DNA from 3 places in the Mesorhizobium sp. BR1-1-2 genome. Region 2 is predicted to be linked to each of the others. Evidence: predicted binding sites of a transcription regulator. Region 2 holds the regulator's gene; each other region holds the start of a gene.
The links. The regulator PhoB, encoded in region 2, activates phosphate uptake and scavenging genes when phosphate is short. The targets are predictions, from matches to a motif close to TGTCATNNANCTGTCAT.
Positions count from the first base shown of each region.

Region 1 (5,447 bases), on a different contig from region 2:
TGCTTCGTCGAAATGGAAGGAGCCCGGCCGCGCCACGGTCGGGCTTTTTCACACTTGGCCGACCGGATCGTTTCGATTGAAACGTGCTGGAATCGCAAGAACTATGCCCGGATGAGAAAACGCCTTCGTTTCCTGGCCGTGCTGGTTGCCGCGGTGGTGCTGGTCGCGGCACTCGGCACGCTGGTGCCGCGACCACTCTGGCCGGCTGCCGCGGCCGGCGAGGGCGTCAGGCACATTCTGGTGCTGAGCAATCCGATCCACACCGACATCGCCATTCCCGTCGATGACGGCGTGCGCCGACGCTTTCGCTTCCTCGCCGCTGCCGGCCAGCCTTCCGATGCGCCCGAGGTGCGCTACATCGTCTTCGGCTGGGGCGGCCGCGCCTTCTACCTGGAGACGCCGACCTGGTCGCAGCTGAAGGCGATGCCCGTATTCAAGGCCCTGACGCTTGACGCTTCAGTGATGCATGTCGAGGTCGCCGGCGATATCTCCGGACCCGATGTCGCCGGCTTCGACATCCCGGAAGACCGCTTTGCCGCATTGCTCGACTTCATCGATGCGAGCTTTCAGCAAGGACCAGGCGGGCCGATCGTCATCGCCGGTGCCGCCTATTCCGATTTCGACCGCTTCTATGAGGCGAACGGCCATTTCAATGCGCTGGTCGGCTGCAACACCTGGACGGCCGCCGCCTTGCGAACCGCCGGCCTGCGCACCGGTTGGTGGAACCCGCTGCCGGTCTCGCTTGGGTGGTCGATGCGGTTGTACAATTGATGATCCGGCCATCAGCCGACGTCACATGGCTGAAGAGCGCAGTTCAAAACATGGGTGCTGTCCCGCCAGCCTGTCGCGGCTGCGTTTTCACCGCCTCACAATCTTCCGCTCCTCCCATCCATAGAGCCAGTCCAGATCCGCCGCGAGCTTCTCCGCCGGCCGCGTCGCCAGGATCAGGTTGCGGGCGATCGCCACCGGGCCCGAGGCATGCCAGGCGAGGCGATTGAGGGCTCCACGCCGGATAACCTTGGCGACGCGCGGTCGCCGCAGGTTCTCCCAGATGGTGAGGCTTTGCCCTGGGTCGGCTGGGAAGTCGGCGATCAAATTGGCAAGCGTTACCGCATCCTCGATGGCCATTGCCGCGCCCTGCGCCGCGAAGGGCGTCATGGCATGCGCCGCGTCGCCGATCAGTGCCACCCCCTCCGGCATCGTCCAGCGCCTTTGCTCCACGGTGTGGATCGGAAAGGCGGTCCATGGACCGGCTAAGGTGACGAGTCTCGCCAGCGCTGGCGACGTGCCGCGCATAGCACCGGCAAGGATGGCGGGATCGGCATGACCCGACCAGCCTTCGGCAATGCGCTTGCCCTTGGTGAAGGCGACCAGGTTAAAGGCGCTGCCCCTGCTGACGGGGTAGGCTACCATGTGGAAATCGGGATGCAGGAAGGTGGTGACGCAGTCGGCGGCGCCGAGCGCGGCAAAGGCTCGCCCTGCTTCGCTGTCCGCGCCGACCGTGGCGCGCCAGGCCAGCTCGCCGGCGAAATGGCTATTCGCGAAGCCGGCTCCGCCGCCTGGACTGGCAAACCTCCGCACCGCTGACCAAACGCCATCGGCACCGACCAGCAGAGATTCTTCGGTATCCATGACCTTGCGGCCGACCCCGTCTGTCATGGTGATAACGAGTGAACCGGTGGCCACGCTGCTGACCTGCGCGCCGGCGGTGAGATGGATGCCAGGCATCTGGGCAACACGCGCCATCAGCGCGTTTTGCAGGTCCGCTCGATGCGCCACGAGGTAGGGCGCACCCCAGCGTGCCTCACCGGCTTGCCCAAGCGGCACGCGCGCCAGTTCACGCAGACTTGCGGCATCCTTCAGCACCACGGCTTCCGGCTTGACGGCATTGGGAAGAAGTGCGTCGAGTACGCCGCGCTCACGCAGGATGCGCGTCGCGTTGGGCGAAAGCTGGATGCCGGCGCCCGCCGCCTCGAGGCGCTGCGCCTGTTCGAAGATCCGTACGGGATATCCGCGCTCGGCGAAAGCCAGCGCCGCGGTCAGCCCGGCAATACCCGCCCCGGCGATGATGACTTGCCGGGACTGTGCGTCTGCCATTGGCCCGGCCGCTGGAGGTCAGGCGGCCTGGTCGATGTAGAGGCAGCCAGCCGGCAGCGTTTCCATCGCCGTCAGCTTCGGCGAATAGCGGTAAAGCGTCGAGCAGTAGGGGCAGACCTTCTCATTGTCGTCGCCCATGTCGAGAAACACATGCGGATGGTCGAAGGGCGGGTTGGCCCCGGTGCACATGAATTCCTTGACGCCGATATCGATCGCCGGATGGCCCGCATCGTTCTGGAAATGGGGAATGGAACCGCCTGCCATCGTCGTCTCCTTTAGCGCAGTCTGCTCAGCGTTTGGATCATAACCGGCCTGTTTGCAAGTTCGATGAAATGAAACTGTCGCAAAAGCCTGTCAGAGGATAAGTTAAGCCGGTTAACCGGCTGGAGCATCGCAGCCAGGCGCAACAGCCTGGGCGCCGCCCGAAAGCGGCGAAGCAACCAGACGTGGGAAGAGCAGGAACCATGAACGAACTGAAGCCGGTCCAGAGCGAGTTCATCAATGCGGAAGCGGCAAGCCCGGAAGGCAATCCGGATCGTTTCGTCAATCGCGAGTTCTCCTGGTTGCAGTTCAACCGCCGCGTGCTCGAGGAATCGCAGAACGCAAACCATCCGCTGCTGGAGAGGGTACGTTTCCTGTCGATCTCCGCAGCCAATCTCGATGAGTTCTTCATGGTGCGCGTAGCCGGTCTCGCCGGCCAGGTTCGCGAAGGCATCGTGTTGAGAAGCCCGGACGGGCGTACCCCCGAACAGCAGCTCGAACAGCTGCTGCGTGAGGTCGAACGGTTGCAGGAAGACCAGCAGAAGAGCCTCTCGGCGCTGACCGTGCTGCTCAACAAGGAAGGCATCGAGAGCATCACCCGCGACGCGCTGACGAAGGATGAGAAGGCCTGGCTTGAGGAGCACTTCCAGGATCAGGTGTTTCCTGTTCTCACGCCATTGTCGATCGACCCGGCGCACCCATTCCCGTTCATCCCCAATCTCGGCTTCTCGATGGCGCTGCAGCTTCGCCATCGCAAGAACGGCGAGGAGATGAGCGCGCTCCTGCGCCTGCCGGTGGCGCTGAAGCGCTTCATCCGCCTGCCGGACCGCAAGCACCATGTCCGCTTCATCCCGCTGGAAGAGGCGGTCGGCCTCTACATCGGCAAGTTGTTCCCGGGTTACGAGGTCAAGGGCTCCGGCACGTTCCGCATCATTCGCGACAGCGACATCGAGGTCGAGGAGGAATCGGAAGATCTCGTGCGCCTGTTCGAGACCGCGCTGAAGCGCCGCCGCCGCGGCTCCGTCATTCGCATCGAGTTCGACATGCTCATGCCGGCCGAACTGCGCGAATTCGTCGCCGGGGAACTCGGCGTCTCGTCGAGCCGCATCAGCGTCCTGACCGGCCCGCTGGCGCTCAGCCAGATTTCGGAGATCGTGGCCGTTGCCCGCGACGACCTCAAATTCACGCCCTACAATCCGCGTTTCCCGGAGCGCATCCGCGAGCATGGGGGCGATTGCTTCGCCGCCATCCGCGAGAAGGACATCATCGTCCACCACCCTTACGAATCCTTCGACGTCGTGGTTCAGTTCCTGCGCCAGGCGATGGCCGACCCGGAAGTGGTGGCGATCAAGCAGACGCTTTACCGCACCTCCAATGACAGCCCGATCGTGCGTGCGCTGGTCGACGCGGCCGAGGCCGGCAAGTCGGTGACGGCCCTGGTCGAGCTCAAGGCCCGCTTCGACGAGGAGGCCAACATCCGCTGGGCGCGCGACCTCGAACGCGCCGGCGTCCAGGTCGTGTTCGGCTTCCTCGAGCTCAAGACCCACGCCAAAATGTCTCTGGTGGTGCGGCGCGAGGACGGAAAGCTGCGCAACTATGTGCATCTGGGCACCGGCAACTACCATCCGGTGACTGCGCGCATCTACACCGACCTGTCCTTCTTCACTACCGATGCCACGATCGCGCGCGATGTCGCGCAGTTGTTCAACTTCATCACCGGCTATGCCGAGCCGACCGCGGAAATGCGGCTGGCGATCTCGCCCTTCACGCTGAGAAACCGCATCCTGCAGCACATTTCCGATGAGGTCGCCCACGCGCTCGAGGGACGCCCGGCGCGCATCTGGATGAAGATGAACGCCCTTGTCGATCCGATCATCATCGATGCGCTCTATGACGCCAGCCGCGCCGGCGTCGAGATCGACCTCGTCGTGCGCGGCATATGCTGTCTGCGGCCGCAGGTACCGGGCCTGTCGGAAAACATCAGGGTCAAGTCGATCGTCGGCCGTTTCCTCGAGCACAGCCGCATCTATTGCTTCGGCAATGGCCATGGCTTGCCGTCGGACGAGGCGGTCGTCTACATCTCCTCGGCCGACCTCATGCCGCGCAATCTTGACCGTCGCGTCGAGACCATGGTGCCGATCACCAATCCAACTGTGCATGAACAGGTGCTGGGTCAGATCATGCTCGGCAACATCATGGACAATCAGCAAAGTTTCGACGTATTGGCTGATGGAACCTCCCGGCGCGTCGTGCTCGAGGAGGGCGAGGAACCGTTCAACGCACAGGAATATTTCATGACCAATCCGAGCCTGTCGGGACGGGGTGATGCGCTGAAATCGCATGCGCCGAAGCGGATCGCGCAATTCAAGCGCCGCAAGAAGAACGCCGCCGCCTGATGCTGTCCGATTCCCAGGGCCGGCTGCAGGATCGCCGACCGCTGTCCATCATCGACATCGGCTCGAATTCGATCCGCCTTGTCGTCTATGAGGGGCTGGCGCGCTCGCCGACCATGCTGTTCAACGAAAAGATGCTGGCGGGCCTCGGCCGCGGCATCGTGTCGACGGGGAAGCTCGACCCCGAGGGCGTGACGCGGTCAATGGAGGAATTCCGCCGCTTCCGCGCGCTCTCCGACCAGGCCGGCGCCGAGCACATGTACGTGCTGGCGACCGCGGCTGCCCGCGAGGCCGTCAACGGCCCCGATTTCATCCACCGCGCCGAAGACGTGCTCAAGACCGAGATCCGCGTGATCAGCGGCCGCGAGGAAGCCTATTATTCCGCGCTCGGCGTCATCTCCGGCTTTCATCCGGCCAACGGTATTGCGGGTGACCTCGGTGGCGGCAGCCTTGAACTGGTCGACGTCAATGGCGAAGCGATCGGCGACGGCATAACGTTACCGCTGGGCGGCCTGCGCCTGCAGGACATGGCCAAGAACTCGCTTGCTCAGGCGGCGAAAATCGTGCGCGACGAGCTGGGGCGAGCGAAGCTGCTGAAAGGCGGGCAGGGCAGGCCTTTCTATGCCGTTGGCGGCACCTGGCGAAATCTCGCCCGGCTGCACATGGAGATGACCAACTATCCGCTTGGCGTCATGC
Region 1 is NZ_JAIUID010000002.1:525,076-530,522, reverse strand. It holds gene LB551_RS05940 (TIGR02117 family protein) at 112-771, shown strand; gene LB551_RS05935 (FAD-dependent monooxygenase) at 859-2,097, opposite strand; gene LB551_RS05930 (zinc-finger domain-containing protein) at 2,116-2,361, opposite strand; gene LB551_RS05925 (RNA degradosome polyphosphate kinase) at 2,562-4,754, shown strand; gene ppx (exopolyphosphatase) at 4,754-5,447, shown strand, end outside.
Region 1: a site for PhoB is predicted at 2,426-2,442, ahead of LB551_RS05925 (RNA degradosome polyphosphate kinase). Genes of this name have one in related genera too.

Region 2 (5,447 bases):
TGACGATGACCAGCACCATGCCTGAGGCCATGATGGCGACGGCCGAGGTCTGCACCGACAGGTTCCACAGATTGCGCGGCGTGAGGAAGGTACGGCTGTCGAAATCGAGCGGATTGACGCCGAGACGCAGGCTGGACAGGACATGCAACCCGATCCAGATCAGCAGCAGCGCGCCGATCATGCCGAGCATGCGCGTGTCGATCTCGGTCGCCTTCAGGAACCGGGCGACGGCGCCGAGCTCCGACGCACGCGCGGTGTCGGCCTGCGGGTTGGACGTCGTGTCGGTCATGATTTTCTCCCACCGGCCTGCCCGTCTGACGCGGATGCCGGAACCCAGCCTAGAAGTTACCCGCCCGGGGCGGAAAAACAAATCTTCTTGAGAAAACGCCGCGGCTTGGCAGCCGCGGCGCTTCAATGCTTGACGTGGTGCAAGATCAGTTGCAGGCCGCGACGCTGCCCGCCGCGACGCCGGCACAGACCTCGTCCTTCTTGATCCAGCCAGCGTCGATGACGACGTTGAGATTGTCCTTGGTGATCGCAACCGGGGTCAGGAACAACGATTTGACGGTGTTCCCGCCGGGCGTGGTGAAGTCCTTGACGCCGGCAATATCGGTCATCTTCTTGCCGTCGGCCAGTTGCGAGGCGATCTCCGCGGCGTTCTTGCCGAGTTCCCGCGCGTCCTTCCACACCGACACGGTCTGCGTGCCGAGCGCGATCCGGTTCAGCGCGGCATGATCACCATCCTGGCCCGACACCGGCACGGTGCCGGCCAAACCTTGAGCCGTCAACGCCGCGACGACGCCGCCGGCAGTGCCGTCATTGGCCGCGACCACCGCGTCGACCTTGTTGTCGTTGGCGGTCAGGAACTGCTCCATGTTCTTCTGGGCGTTGGCCGGCAGCCAGCCATCGGTATAGGCCTCGCCGACATTCTTGATCTTGCCGCTGTCGATGGCGTCCTTGAGCACTTCCATCGAGCCCGAGAACAGGAAATCGGCATTCGGATCCGCACCCGAGCCCTTGATGAAGACGTAGTTGCCTTCCGGCTTCACCTTGAACACTTCGCGGGCCTGCATGCGGCCCACTTCCTTGTTGTCGAAGGTCAGATAGAAAACGTCCTTATTCTCGATCAGGCGGTCATAGCCGACGACCGGAATGCCTTCGTCGAGCGCTTTCTGCACCGCCGGGCCGATGGCGGAGGCGTCCTGCGCCAGGATGATCAGCGAATTGGCGCCCTGCGAGATCAGGCTCTCGACGTCGGTGAGCTGCTTGCCGGGGTTGGACTGGGCGTCGGCGGAAATATACTTGTCGCCGGCGGCTTCGATCGCCTTCTTCATGGCGGCCTCGTCGGTCTTCCAACGCTCTTCCTGGAAGTTCGACCAGGAAACGCCGATGACCTTGTCCTTCGCCTGCGCGACCGACGCGAGCGTCAGCGACATGGCGACACCCGCCAGGATAGCGGCTGTGAATCTCTTCATCTTATCCTCCCTGCGCCGCGTATGGCGCGACCAAACAGGCCCGAAGGCCGGCACAAAGGCTCTATTTTTTCGAGCCTCGAAAAAACACTGGTCCATCGTCGGAACGCTGTCAACGTCGATTCTGATGTATTTTGATGTCCTCGTGAATTTTTTTCGAGCTCCGGAATAAATAATGACAGCCAAGGCCGGTTCTGCCAGTATTTGGCGGTCGCTGGGCCTGGGGAGAGAAGACGGCGACCGGGAGGATGCGAGAAACATGTCGGTCGGAATCCGCCACGACGATCTGCGCCGACGCAATCGGGCGATGGTGATCGCGGCCGTGCGCCGTGCCGGGCAGCCCTCGCGCACCGAGATTGCCGCGACCACCGGGCTCAGCCATTCCACCATATCGGCGATCTCCTCCGACCTGATCGGCGAAGGCATCCTGGCGCAGAGCAAGCCGAGCGAGGCCGGTGCGATGAAACGCGGCCGGCCGCAGATCGGCCTCAGCCTCAACCCTGAAGCCGCGGCGGTGATGACCGTGGTGCTGTCGCTGAATTTCCTCTCCGTCGCCGTCATCGACTATGCCGGCCAGGTGATATCGGAGGAGCAGCGCCGGCTGGACACGCTGACCATGTCGCGCGAGGCGCTGATCGGCGAATGCGTAGCCATCGTCAGGCGGCGGTTCGAGGATCCCGACCTCGACGTCGCCAGCATCGCCCGTATCGCGCTGGCGATCCAGGGCATCACCGACACGGAGGCGCGCGCCATGCTGTGGTCGCCGATCACGCCGCAGACCGATATTGCCTTCGCCGACATACTGGAGGCCGAGTTCGGCATTCCCGCCACCATGGAGAACGATTGCAACATGATGGCGGTGGCGCTGCGCTGGCGCGATCCCCGGCGCTACCGCGACGACTTCATCGCCATCCTGTTGTCACACGGCATCGGCATGGGCCTGGTGCTGAAGGGCGAACTGTTCACCGGCACCCATTCATCCGGAGGCGAGTTCGGCCACATGATCCATCGCCCGGGTGGGGCGCTCTGCCGCTGCGGGCGGCGCGGCTGTGTCGAGGCCTATGCCGGGAACTATGCCATCTGGCGCAACGCGAGGCAGCTTGGCGAGGACACCGAGCCCGTCGATGTCAGCGACGCCGACATGCGTGCGCTGGCGGCCACGGCGCGCGAAAAGGACGGGCCGGAGCGCGAAGCCTACCGCAAGGCCGGTGAGGCGCTGGGCTACGGCCTTGGCAGCCTGTTCGCCCTGATCGATCCGGCGCCGGTCGCCATGGTCGGCGTCAGCGCCGCCGCCTTCGACTTGATCGAGCCGGCTCTGCGCGAAGCCATTGCCCAGACCGCCGGCGGACAGCACTCGAAATCGATTTCCTTCGACACCGAGCCGAACGAACTGCCGCTGATCCGCGAGGGCTGCGCCATGCGCGCGCTGACCTTCGTCGACCAGGAAATTTTCGCACCGGGGGCACAAGCGAAATCAGGCGTGGGCGAGAATGTTGCGTGACATATCCCTAGGCTTCGCGGATCGCATACCCCGCGCCACGGATAGTACGGATCACGTCAGGCATGCGGCCGTTGTTGACCGCCTTGCGCAGCCGGCCGACATGGACGTCCACGGTGCGCTCGTCGATATAGATCGTTTCGCCCCAGACATTGTCGAGCAGCTGGCTGCGCGAGAACACGCGGCCGGGATGGCGCATCATGAATTCGAGCAGACGGAACTCGGTCGGCCCGAGCCGGATCTCGCTCTTCTTGCGGTAGACCCGGTGCGATTCACGGTCGAGCACGATGTCGCCGACCTTGAGCACGCTGGACAGCACTTCCGGCTTGGCGCGGCGCAGCAGCGCCTTGACGCGTGCCATGAATTCCGGCGTTGAGAACGGCTTGACCAAATAGTCGTCGGCGCCGGTGGAGAGACCTCGCACCCGATCGCTTTCTTCGCCGCGCGCCGTCAGCATGATAATCGGCAGCCGCTCGGTCTCGGGCCGCATCCGGAGACGGCGGCAGAGCTCGATGCCGGAAACCGCCGGCACCATCCAGTCGAGCACAAGAAGGTCGGGGACATTCTCCTGCAAGCGGATCTCGGCCTCGTCGCCGCGCGTCACCACCTCGACCTGGTAACCCTCCGATTCCAGATTGTAACGGAGCAGCACACCCAGCGGCTCCTCGTCCTCCACCACCATGATGCGTGGCGCGATCATCGACTGGTCACCCCTGCCGTCACGCCGCTGGCGCCGACATCGCCGTTTCGTCCTGCTTCGGGCGATTGGCGGGCAATTGCGTGCCGGTCAGCACATAATAGGCATTTTCGGCAATGTTGGTCACATGATCACCGATGCGCTCGAGATTCTTGGCGCAGAACAAAAGATGCGTGCAGGCGGTGATGTTGCGCGGATCCTCCATCATGTAGGTCAGCAGCTCGCGGAACACCGATGTGTATTTGACGTCGATGCGTTCATCGTCGGCGCGCAGCTTGGCTAGCGCCGAGGCATCACGGGCGCCATACTCCTCGATCACGCCCTGCACCTGGATCAATACCAGCTGCGCCATGGCATCGATGGAGTGCGACAGGTCGCGCGGCGTGGCGGCCAGGCCGACGGTGCCGACGCGCTTGGCGATGTTCTTGGCGAGATCGCCGATGCGTTCGAGATCTCCCGCCATGCGGATCGAGCCGACGACATGGCGCAGATCGTCCGCCATGGGCTGCCGCTTGGCGATCAGCGTGATGGCGCGGTCGTCGAGTTCGCGCTGGCGCGCATCCATGATCGCGTCGTCGGAGACGACGCGCTGGGCGAGCGCATTGTCGGAATTCAGGAGCGCCTTGGTGGCGCCGCCGACCATCGATGAGGCGAGATCGCCCATGTCGCGGATCAGCCTGCTGATCTGTCCGAGATCTTCGTCAAAGGCTGCGACTGTATGTTCGGCCATGATCTTGGTCCTCGTATGCCTGGGATCAGCCGAAGCGGCCGGTGATATAGTCCTGCGTGCGCTTCTCGCGGGGCGACGTGAAGATCTTCTCGGTGCGGTCGAACTCGACCAGCTCGCCCAGATACATGAAGGCGGTCTGCTTCGACACGCGCGCCGCCTGCTGCATGTTATGGGTGACGATGACGATCGTATAATCGGCCTGCAGCTCGTCGATCAGTTCCTCGATCTTGGCGGTCGACAGCGGATCGAGCGCCGAGGCAGGCTCGTCGAGCAGGATGACCTCTGGCTTCACCGCCACCGTGCGGGCGATGCAGAGGCGCTGCTGCTGGCCGCCCGAAAGGCTGAGGCCACTGGCGTTGAGCTTGTCCTTGACCTCGCTCCACAGTGCCGCGCGCTTCAGCGCCTGCTCGACACGGCCGTCCATCTCGGCCTTGCTGAGCTTCTCATAGAGCCTGACGCCGAACGCGATGTTCTCGTAAATCGACATCGGGAACGGCGTCGGCTTCTGAAACACCATGCCGATCTTGGTCCTGAGCAGGTTGAGGTCCTGCGAACGGTCGAGGATGTTCTGGCCGTCGAGCAGCACCTGGCCCTCGGCGCTCTGCTTCGGGTAGAGCTCGTAGATGCGGTTGAAGACGCGCAGCAGCGTCGATTTCCCGCAGCCCGAAGGCCCGATGAAGGCGGTGACGCTGCGCTCAGGCAGCGACAGGCTGATATCCTTCAGCGCCTTCGACTGGCCGTAGTAGAAATTGAGGTTCTTGACCTCGATCTTGGCTTTCTCGACCGCGACTTCGGGCGTGTTCAACTCGGTGGACAACATCGGTTTCATCTGTCCTCTCTGCGTCCGGTAAGGCTGCGGGCGAAGATGCTCAGCCCGAGAACCGTAAGGGTGATTATGAGTGCGCCGGTCCACGCCAGTTGCTGCCATTCCTCGTAGGGGCTGAGAGCGAACTGGAAGATGGTGACGGGCAGGCTGGCCATCGGCGCGTTGAGATTGCTCGACCAGAACTGGTTGTTGAGCGCTGTGAAGAGCAGCGGCGCCGTCTCGCC
Region 2 is NZ_JAIUID010000018.1:60,192-65,638, reverse strand. It holds gene LB551_RS26745 (sugar ABC transporter permease) at 1-289, opposite strand, end outside; gene xylF (D-xylose ABC transporter substrate-binding protein) at 435-1,475, opposite strand; gene LB551_RS26735 (ROK family protein) at 1,732-2,973, shown strand; gene phoB (phosphate regulon transcriptional regulator PhoB) at 2,981-3,670, opposite strand; gene phoU (phosphate signaling complex protein PhoU) at 3,690-4,397, opposite strand; gene pstB (phosphate ABC transporter ATP-binding protein PstB) at 4,423-5,226, opposite strand; gene pstA (phosphate ABC transporter permease PstA) at 5,223-5,447, opposite strand, start outside.

Region 3 (5,447 bases), on a different contig from region 2:
TGGCCGAAGGCGCCGACATGCTGATGGTCAAGCCCGGCCTGCCCTATCTCGATATCATCCGAAGGCTGAAGGACGAATTTGCGGTGCCGACCTTCGCCTACCAGGTGTCGGGCGAATATTCGATGATCAAGGCGGCGGGCGCCAATGGCTGGATCGACGGCGAAAAGGCCATGCTGGAATCGCTTCTTGCCTTCAAACGTGCCGGCTGCGACGGAATCCTCACCTATTTCGCCCCTGAGGTGGCGGCGATGCTGAGGGGTTAAGCCGTCTGATCGTTTGGAATTTCAGTCTAATCCGTTACAATGAATCATGCGCAAGGATGAGATCATCGAACGGTTGCGGAGAAACGCGGATGCCATCCGAGGCATGGGCGCGACATCGCTTTACCTATTTGGATCCATCGCACGCGACAGTGGGAACACTGACAGCGATCTCGACTTGTTCATCGACTATGATCCGACGCGGCGGTTTTCGCTGATCGATCTGGTGGGTATCAAGCAATTTCTCGAAGAGAATATCTCGGCGGAGATCGACCTCACCACACGCGATAGCCTTCATCCGATGTTGAAAGCCGAGATCGAGCGATCGGCCGTGTGCGTATTCTGATGGGAGCCCGCCGGATCGAGCCAATCCTAGCCGAGATCATGACGGCCTTGGATGGCATCGACGCTGCCACCGCGGGCAAGACTCTCGAAATTTTCGTAACAGCTGGCTACTTCGCCATGGCGTCGAGCGCGGCATCGAGATTATTTCTGAAGCCACGCGGCATATCCCGGACGATTTGATCATTCTTGCTCCAGAAATCCCTTGGAAACAGGTTCGTGGAATAGGCAACATTCTACGCCACGAATATCACAAGACGTCCGAAGCTCTCGTCTGGGCAGTAGTTGCAGACAGCCTACCGCCGCTACGCCTGGCCATCGAGCGAATCCTCAAGGCTTTGCAAGGCAAATAGCTGCATTTCCTCGCGGGCCGGCTGCGGCCACTCCGCAGCTGCCTGCTGCACAAGCATCCCGGTCACCTTCGTCAGAAGCATTAAGCGTATTGGCGGTGCTGCCGCTAACCGCCGGCAGTTCACCACGTCACAGCAATGGGAATACAGCTTGCAATATGCAATCGGTTGCGTTATTCCATACTGGTTGCAATTTACAATCAGTCTGAGGAGCCTCCATGTCCAAACTTCGCGTCAATGCATTCACCTTGTCGCTCGACGGTTACGGTGCCGGTCCCGACCAGGATTTGAAGAACCCGCTCGGCGTCGGCGGGGAAGCCCTGCACAAATGGATGATTGGTACCCGCACCTTCCGCAAGATGGTGCTCGGAGAAGATGGCGGCACCACCGATACCAACGACGCGTTCGCGGCGGGCAGCTTCGAGAATGTCGGCGCCTGGATCCTCGGCCGCAACATGTTCGGGCCGATCCGCGGCGAATGGCCCGACGAAAACTGGAAGGGCTGGTGGGGCGACAACCCGCCCTATCATGTGCCTGTCTTCGTGCTGACGCACCATGCGCGCGAGCCCATCGTCATGGAAGGCGGCACGACCTTTTACTTCGTTACGGATGGCATCCATTCGGCGCTCGAGCAGGCAAGGGCAGCGGCCAATGGTAGCGATGTGCGGGTCGGCGGCGGCGTCGCCACCGTCCGGCAATATCTTCAGGAGAAGCTCATCGACGAGATGCATCTGGCGATCTCGCCGGTGCTGCTCGGCTCCGGCGAGCACCTCTTCGCCGGGATTGATCTGCCGAAGCTCGGCTATCAGTGCAGCGAACAGGTAGCGACGCCGCTTGCCACGCATGTGGTGATCAAGCGGGCGTAAGGTGGGGAGCGTAATCTCCCCCTCGTGGGGGAGATCGCAGCTTCACCCGCCTCAATACTTCTCCGGCACGTAGAGCTCGCGCGGCAGCACCTGGCGCTCGTATTCGGGATTGAAGACGCGCTCGGGGAGCGTGATCTCCTCGTGCGGCACCTCTTCGTAGGGAACCTGCTGCAAGAGGTGGTCGATGCAGTTCAGCCGCGCTCGCTTCTTGTCGTTGCCCTCGACGATGAACCAGGGCGCCTCCGGAATGTTGGTACGGGCAAAGGTCTCTTCCTTGGCCTTGGTGTACTGTTCCCAGCGCACCCGTGACTGCAGGTCCATCGGCGACAGCTTCCACTGCTTCATCGGATCGTGGATGCGCATCAGGAAGCGCATCTGCTGTTCCTCGTCGGTGATCGAGAACCAGTATTTGACCAGCGTGATGCCCGAGCGGACCAGCATGCGCTCGAACTCCGGCACGTCACGGAAGAATTCCTCCACCTGATCGGGCCCAGCGAAACCCATCACCCGCTCGACGCCGGAACGGTTGTACCACGAGCGGTCGAACAGAACGATCTCGCCGCCGGCCGGCAGGTGCGGCACATAACGCTGGAAATACCATTGCGACTTCTCGCGCTCGGTCGGCGCCGGAAGCGCCACGACGCGGCAGATGCGTGGGTTGAGCCGCTGGGTGATGCGCTTGATGACGCCGCCCTTGCCTGCCGAATCCCGGCCTTCGAAGATCACCACAAGCTTCTTCTTGTGGTAGGCGACCCAGGATTGCAGCTTGATCAGCTCGGATTGCAGCCCGATCAGGTCGCGAAAATACTGCATGCGGTCGATAGAAGGCGGATGCGCGTTCTTGTAGATCCTGGCGATCTCCAACGACAGCGCCGGTTCCGACATCTCCAGTTCATAGTCCTCGTCGAGCGTGTCGGCGAGTTCGGCTTCCAGCCAGTCCCTGGCGCCGGACTTGGGTATGGATTCATTCATCTCGTGCTGCTCCATCTGCAAGCTGCCGCCTCCGGCAACGGCCGGGCGCACTGGCCGCGTCCTGACGGCGGCGCGCAACACCCTGACCGACTGAGTATAGGCCGACAATGACGGTTTTATTGCAGGGGCACGCCACGGCCGCTCATCGGTGTGCGGGGCCGGAGGGCGACAAGCCGCGCGGATTGTCCTACAAATCCAGCAACCCTATCGGGCCATTCTACTCAATCGCGAGGACTGACATGGAATACCGCACTCTCGGCCGTTCCGGCCTGAAGGTTTCGACACTGACCATGGGCACCATGACCTTTGGCGGCGCCGGCCCTTTCGCGGCTGTCGGCAACAGCGATCTCGCCGAGGCGAAGCGCATGATCGATCTATGCATCGATGCCGGCATCAATCTCATCGACACGGCCAATGTCTATTCGAGCGGCCTCTCGGAGGAGATCATCGGCGAGGCGCTCGGCGGCAAGCGCAGGAGCGACGTGCTGATCGCCTCCAAGGCGCGCATGCGCATGGGCGATGGCCCCAATGACGAGGGCCTGTCGCGTTATCATTTGATCCGCGAATGCGAGAAGAGCCTGAAGCGGCTCAAGACCGACGTCATCGACATCTATTTCCTGCACGAATGGGACGGCGTGACGCCACTCGAAGAGACCATCGCCGCGCTCGACACACTGGTCGGCCAGGGCAAGATCCGCTATGTCGGCTGCTCCAACTATTCCGGCTGGCAGGTGATGAAGGCGCTCTCCATCAGCGACAGCCGCCATCAACCGCGCTTCGTCACCCAGCAGATCCACTACACGCTCGAGGCACGCGAAGCCGAATACGAGCTTCTGCCGATCTCGGTCGACCAAGGGCTGGGCGTGCTGGTGTGGAGTCCGCTGGCGGGCGGCCTGCTGTCGGGCAAATATCACCGCGACAGCCCGACCGCGCGCCAGATCGCCGGGTGGTCCGAACCGCCGATCCGCGACGAGGACCGGCTGTGGCGGATCGTCGATGTGCTGGTCGAAATCGGCAAGGCCCGCGGCGTATCCGCCGCACAGGTGGCGCTTGCCTGGCTGCTTGGCAGGCCGGCCGTCAGCTCGCTGGTGATCGGCGGGCGCAACGAGGCCCAGTTCAAGGACAATATCGCCGCGGCCGGCCTGACGCTGACCGGCGAGGAACGTGACCGTCTCGACGCGGTCAGCCGCCCGCCCCTGCTCTATCCCTATTGGCATCAGCAGCTGACGGCAAAGGAACGTTTCGGCGCCGCCGACCTTGTGATCGACCGAAGCAGCTTATAGGAACCCTGATGCCGGCTCCGAGACGTCGGAAGGCGAACGACGCGTAGTCAGCCCACAAGAACAGCAAAAAGGAGCCGCCATGGCACGAGCACCAAATTACGATCAGGAACGCAAGGAACGCGATCGCCAGAAGGCGGCCAAGAAGGCCGAAAAGCTGGCGGCCAAGGCTGCGGCGCGGGAGCGTTCGAAACCCGAGACTGACGCCGAGACTGAAACAGAGGAGTGACGGCGCGCGGCGGCAATCCGCCTGGATCAGGCCGGCGCCTTGTCGCTGACGAAGACGTCCACTTCACGCGCCGCCGCGATAAAGGCGCGCCTTGCGTTCATGGCCGGCTTGTCGCCGGCCAGCGCATCGTGGCAGGCCTGCAGCGCCGCGCGATGCTTGGGAGTGCGCTTGCCGGGCCAGCTGTTCATGAGATAGTCGGAAGCCTCGCGGGCCGAGCGTAAGAGCTGTGTACTTCCCGCCGTGACTGATTTGACGGTCACGGGTACTTCAAATCGGTTGTTTTCCATCGCCCGGTCCTACGCCATCGGCGTCCGCGAAGCGAGGCCGAAAGTGGGGCTCGGGGCCGGCGGTCCTTTTTTCGGCGGCGAGTGGCCTGCCCTGCAGGCTGCATTATGCCGCCACGACGGCAAATCCCCTGGCGCGAAGGCCGCGGCGATCATTGGCCAGCGACGTCAACAGACGGTCGCGACTGCCGACGATATGCTCCGAGAGCAAGCGCGCGGCTTCCTGTGCATCGCCGCTCCGCACGGCGGCCAGGATGGCGTGATGCTCGGACCACGCGCGGCCAAGGGCCGCTCCATCGCGTACCTCCAGCCAACGGGCGCGCGAAAGCCTGGTCATCGCATCGCGGACGGCTCGAAACAGGAATTCATTGCCGGACAGTCGTGCCAGCTCGATGTGGAAATCCATACCGACGCGATGCCATTCCTCGCGCGGAGTGTCGTCGTCGCAGGAGACGAGCATAGCCTCGACGACATCGATGGCACTTCTGTCGGCAAGCCCGCATGTCAGCCGCAAGGCCGCGACCTCGACCGCTTCGCGGTAGACCGCGATCTGCTCGAGTTCGGCCAGGTTGATGGGCGAGACCGTCCAGCCGCGCCCGTCCCTGCCGACCAGCCCCTCGGTTTCGAGCCGCAGCAGCGCAGCCCTGACCGGCGTGCGCGAGGCGCCGAAGCGGCTTTCGATCCAGCGCTCGGTGAGTTTCTCACCCGGGCCGATCTCAAGTCCAAGGATCATCTCGCGGAGCTGCCGTTCGACATTGTGCATCTGGGACATCGTTGTTGCCTTTTCACGTGCCGCATTGACAGCGGTCGGGCTGTGGGTCCATGACGGATACCGACTTGGTATCCCAAAACGGTATCCACAAC
Region 3 is NZ_JAIUID010000002.1:361,773-367,219, forward strand. It holds gene hemB (porphobilinogen synthase) at 1-263, shown strand, start outside; gene LB551_RS05140 (nucleotidyltransferase family protein) at 310-606, shown strand; partial or broken gene LB551_RS30020 (DUF86 domain-containing protein) at 737-955, shown strand; gene LB551_RS05150 (dihydrofolate reductase family protein) at 1,171-1,818, shown strand; gene ppk2 (polyphosphate kinase 2) at 1,870-2,790, opposite strand; gene LB551_RS05160 (aldo/keto reductase) at 3,030-4,073, shown strand; gene LB551_RS05165 (hypothetical protein) at 4,153-4,299, shown strand; gene LB551_RS05170 (DUF982 domain-containing protein) at 4,326-4,559, opposite strand; gene LB551_RS05175 (GntR family transcriptional regulator) at 4,690-5,355, opposite strand.
Region 3: a site for PhoB is predicted at 2,898-2,914, ahead of ppk2 (polyphosphate kinase 2). Genes of this name have one in related genera too.